2 regions of the Paenibacillus sp. J22R98 genome follow, and region 2 is predicted to be linked to the other one. Evidence: a T-box and tRNA genes for the amino acid it is inferred to sense, from the RefSeq annotation. Region 2 holds a T-box; the other holds one or more tRNA genes.
The links. The T-box of region 2 lies ahead of metG (methionine--tRNA ligase). A T-box ahead of a tRNA ligase gene usually reads a tRNA of that ligase, here a tRNA-Met.
Positions count from the first base shown of each region.

Region 1: it encodes a tRNA-Met, which carries the amino acid that the T-box ahead of metG (methionine--tRNA ligase) is inferred to sense. The anticodon was not compared.

Region 1 covers NZ_JBXENW010000003.1:225,217-227,611, forward strand. Annotated here, with positions in the region: gene AC50Y3_RS10975 (ABC transporter substrate-binding protein) at 1-624, shown strand, start outside; gene AC50Y3_RS10980 (hypothetical protein) at 763-927, shown strand; tRNA gene AC50Y3_RS10985 (tRNA-Met) at 1,011-1,087, shown strand; tRNA gene AC50Y3_RS10990 (tRNA-Ile) at 1,109-1,185, shown strand; tRNA gene AC50Y3_RS10995 (tRNA-Leu) at 1,207-1,292, shown strand; gene AC50Y3_RS11000 (NUDIX hydrolase) at 1,496-2,056, shown strand; gene AC50Y3_RS11005 (helix-turn-helix domain-containing protein) at 2,088-2,395, opposite strand, start outside.
Region 2 covers NZ_JBXENW010000011.1:70,435-72,829, forward strand. Annotated here, with positions in the region: gene AC50Y3_RS25585 (class I SAM-dependent methyltransferase) at 1-651, opposite strand, end outside; T-box leader at 833-1,092, shown strand; gene metG (methionine--tRNA ligase) at 1,135-2,395, shown strand, end outside.

The DNA of each region.
Region 1 (2,395 bases), on a different contig from region 2:
GGCGATCTCTTCATCAGCGGTCGTATCGCCATGATGATTGGCGGCTATGATTATGTAAATGAGCTGTCCAGAGCGAAGGATTATTCCGCTAAGAACCCTAAAATTCCATCTCCGGATTGGGATGTTGTGACAATCCCTACTTTCGAGGAAGCTCCGGGTATTGGCGGTAATATCTACTTGAACAACCTGATGGCAATCAGCGCCAATGCACAGAACAGCGACGATGCTTGGGATTTCATCCAGTTCAACAACAGCAAGGAATGGGCGAAGCTGAAATCCCGCAGCACGTATGAGATGGTAGCGCGCAAATCGTTCCTGAAGCCGAAAGACGGCATGAACTATAACATCGCGGCATTCTACTCCCTGAAGCCGGTACCGCCGCAGGATACGACGCTTGAGAAGCTCTACCGCGATATGCCGAACCTTTATCAGGTTCAACAATTTGCACAGCCGCTCTTCCAGGAAGTCATTCAGAAGAAGAAGTCCGTCGAAGACGCGCTTAAGGAATGGCAAACCAAAGGGGATGCCATGCTGCAGAAGATCAAGGAAAATCCGAATGGTCCGCTTGAACCGGTTGAAGGCGGAGGCGGCGTAGGAATTAATGTTTACGGTGGCAAAGGGTAAGGAATAACGAAGAACCGCATCGGCGCATTTTGCGTCTGTGCGGTTTTTTTGCTTACGCCGGAGTCGTTAGCTGGGGATGCTTTATTTTTCCGCAAATGGGGCATCCTAAGCGAAACGGCGAAGAAGGGAGTAAGTGACATGAAATGGGTGTATTGGGGGCGTCTGTATGAAACCAAATTTCAAGCCGGCTGTCTGGTTAGACGGATGGAAAACGACTGGTGGGTGTATGGGTATGAATGTCCGCAAGAAATCGAAGTATTTCGTTCGCGGAAAGGAAGATTTGGCGTTCGATTCCTGCCATAACAAAATATGCTTGACTTATCCGTACATCATATAGTATATTATTTCTTGTCGCCATTGAATGATTTGTAGTGAATGTGTGTTATCGCGGGGTGGAGCAGCTCGGTAGCTCGTCGGGCTCATAACCCGAAGGCCGCAGGTTCAAATCCTGCCCCCGCAACCAACCTTTCGATTATTATCGTAAGGGCCCTTAGCTCAGTTGGTTAGAGCGGTCGGCTCATAACCGATTGGTCGGGGGTTCGAGTCCCTCAGGGCCCACCATTCCACAATCATCACTCACATGCCGGGGTGGCGGAACTGGCAGACGCACAGGACTTAAAATCCTGCGGTGGGTGACCACCGTACGGGTTCGATTCCCGTCCTCGGCATCCTTAAGTAAGATAAGGATTTACGAATCCTTGAGAGCAATACATAAGTTTCAAAGCAATGAAAAAACTCTTTTTCGATACTTGTCTTGAACAAGTGATGAAAAGGAGTTTTTTTATGGCTAAACGAGGACGCTGACTGAATTTAATCATTGCCATAACCCATCTACTGGAAATATAATTTACTTTAATCAAAGATTTTAATCATGCATAACAACAACGAGGTGAATCCACTGCATCTACTACGAACTATTACAGACAGTCACTTTGACGGTGGTGAACCAGCGTTCATAGAGGTAGTGTCCAGGCACGCTTCCAGAGGGGTACTTGTAAATGACCACCTGCAAGTCGCGATGATGCATATGACGAAGCTCAACCTTTATAAGCTGCCAGGTGGTGGCGTCGAAGAGGGAGAGGATGTCGAGGATGCGTTTTTGCGCGAAGTTAGAGAAGAAACGGGCTGCAATGCCTCAATTATTCATGAGCTCGGTTACATGGATGAACATAAGAATAGAAATCAGTTCTTCCAGCGCTCGTATTGCTACATTGCGAGGATGGTTGACCTTCCGGGTGTGACGTCCCTTACCGAAAATGAGATTAAGCTCGGTATGCAAGTGAAGTGGGTTCATCTAAATCAGGCAATCGTATACATGAACAGCTCCGTCAACGATTACTCTACCCGATTCATGTTACTGAGAGATAGGACCATCCTTGAAGAAGCTGCTAAGTGGCTGAATACGAAAACAAACCTCCTTCGCGGGACCTGAGACATTCAGGTATTCGCAAAGGAGGTTTGTTTTATTTTGCCGGTTTGATGAGTGCATTACTGTGAATGTCTAGCAGCGAGAAAGCTCTTCCGATCATATCTTTATCTTTCTCGAAGAGATGCGTTGCTTTATCGAAGATACCGCTTGTCTTGGCCACATGATTTAATTGATGGACCATGAATTCGGAATTGCAGAGGGCAACCACGCGATTGCTATATTTGGTCAGCTCCTGCTGGAAGACGGTTGCCTGCTCCACAATATCAGGTGAATAGACTACGGCTTCGCCATCGGAGGCTTTCATCTCTCGGTGATCGACCAAGATATTCAGCTCATTAGGCC
Region 2 (2,395 bases):
TTCGATTACAGCATCGATGACGAAGCCGGCGCTGATCAACGCGTTGATGAACGTGCTCACCTTGCGGTTGTGCATGACAATCGGCGTACCTCTCCATGCCTCATGCCGCTCGAAGCCCTCTGTCACATAGGACCGTCTGAATTTCAACTCTGCATCGCTGTATTCCACCACACTATGTACGGGATGCTCCCAGCTAAATACAAAGATCCCGCCGGGCTTCAAGCTTCTATGGATGTGGCTTAACGTCAGTGGCAAATCCACGGTCCAACCGAGTCCATAAATCGATACCGCTTTGTCAAAATAATTCTCCGGCAGCTCCGACATCTCTTCCATAGGTGTCTCCATGAGGACGACAGGCGTGTCCAAGTTAGAGGTAACCTGCCTTGCCGTCTCAATCTGCGAGCCAGACAAATCAACGCCCCAGAGCTCGCGCGCTCCACGCTTGGCCAGATACTCCAGTGTATGCCCGCTGCCGCACCCTACTTCAACGATCGCACAATCTGTAATTGTCCCCAGCAGGTTCAACTCCTCCTCCGTTGGCGCATAGGAACCATACGATAGACGTTCGAGCGAGCCTTCAAAGAATTGATCCGCTACTTTATTCCAGCCTTCTTTATTGATTTGAATGATAGCCTTGTGCTGCTGCAGCATGTTTGGATCCCTCCGCTTGGTTTGGAAGTCTACTATCCTAAATGCTAGCATTATATGGAAAATTATTGCAAGAGCGAATTAGCACGATTCGAAACAGAGTGGCATATTGTACGATCATAAGCGTGTATCCTTGACTTGGAAAATACTGTGTATTATAATCTCGAATAAGCTGAATATTCAAACAAAAGCTGTGAAGAGAAAGAGTATCGCGTTGATGTCTTTAACAGAGAGCCCCGGTCGGTGCAAAGGGGTAAAGAATAACCGCGAGAATATGGTCTCTGAGCTGCGCCCCGAACCCTCTATGGGAGTAGACTGCGCCGGATCCTGCACCCGTTACTGTGCTAGGGTATAACCGCGAACGCGTCGTACCTGAAGAGGTGAATGCCGCGAGGCATTTATAAAATTGGGTGGTACCACGTGAGCACAGCTCTCGTCCCTTCGGGATGAGGGCTTTTTCTGTTTTCCATTAAGGAGGCGATGTGGATGGCACCTATATTTATTGGCGGCGCTTGGCCGTATGCGAATGGCTCCTTGCACTTGGGGCGATTGGCGAGCTTATTACCCGGAGATGTTCTGGCACGTTTTTACCGTTCCAAGGGCGAGCAGGTTTTGTATGTATCAGGAAGCGATTGCCACGGCACTCCTGTCGCGGTTCAAGCGATTCAAGAAGGCGTTTCTCCCAGCGCTATCGCAGACCGCTATCATCAGGAATTTGCCGATTGTTTCGCACAGCTTGGCTTTACCTATGACCTCTATACGCGGACGGACCAGCCCTTCCATCATCAGGTCGTGCAGGAAATCTTCCTGAAGCTGCTCGAGAATGGCCATCTGTACAAGAAAACGATTCAACAGACCTACTGCGAGACGGATAAACGGTTTCTGCCGGATCGTTACGTTGAAGGAATATGCCCGGTTTGCGGAAGTCGCGCCCGAGGCGATCAATGCGATGCTTGTTCCACCATGCTCGACCCCGCCGATCTATTGGATAAGACCTGCAAAATATGCGGCAATCCGCCTACTGAACGGGCCACCGAGCACTTCTATCTTGCGCTATCCCATTTTCAGAATGAGCTGTCTGCTTATGCTGCCGGCAAGTCACATGACTGGCGAGAGAACGCGGTTCAATCAACTAAGCGCTACTTAGAAGAGGGCCTTCATGATCGAGCGGCAACACGAGACTTAGACTGGGGTGTTGAAGTACCGGTAGAGGGCTTCGAGGATAAGAAAATCTATGTCTGGATCGAAGCGGTCAGCGGCTATCTGTCAGCAAGTAAGCAGTGGGCTGCTGAGACCGGCGGGAGGTGGGAGTCCTTCTGGAAGGATGGCGAAGCGACTATAACGGCTTATTATGTGCACGGCAAAGACAATATCCCGTTCCATACATTAATATGGCCTGCCGTACTTCTGGGCGGAGGCGGACTGCATCTGCCGGATCGGATTATTTCCTGCGAGTACATGACGCTGGAGGGAAAGAAATTCTCGACCAGCCGCAACTGGGCGATTTGGCTGCCTGATATCTTGAGCCGGTATCAACCGGACTCCATCCGATATTTTCTCATCGCCAATGGCCCTGAGAGGCGGGATACGGATTTTTCTTGGCGTGAGTTTATCCACAGTCATAACGGGGAGCTGCTCGGCGCATTCGGTAACTTCGTGAACCGTACGCTCGCTTTTATAACAAAATCGTTTGAAGGACGTGTTCCCGCAGGCGAGCTTAGCGATGAATGGAAGCAGGTTCTTACGG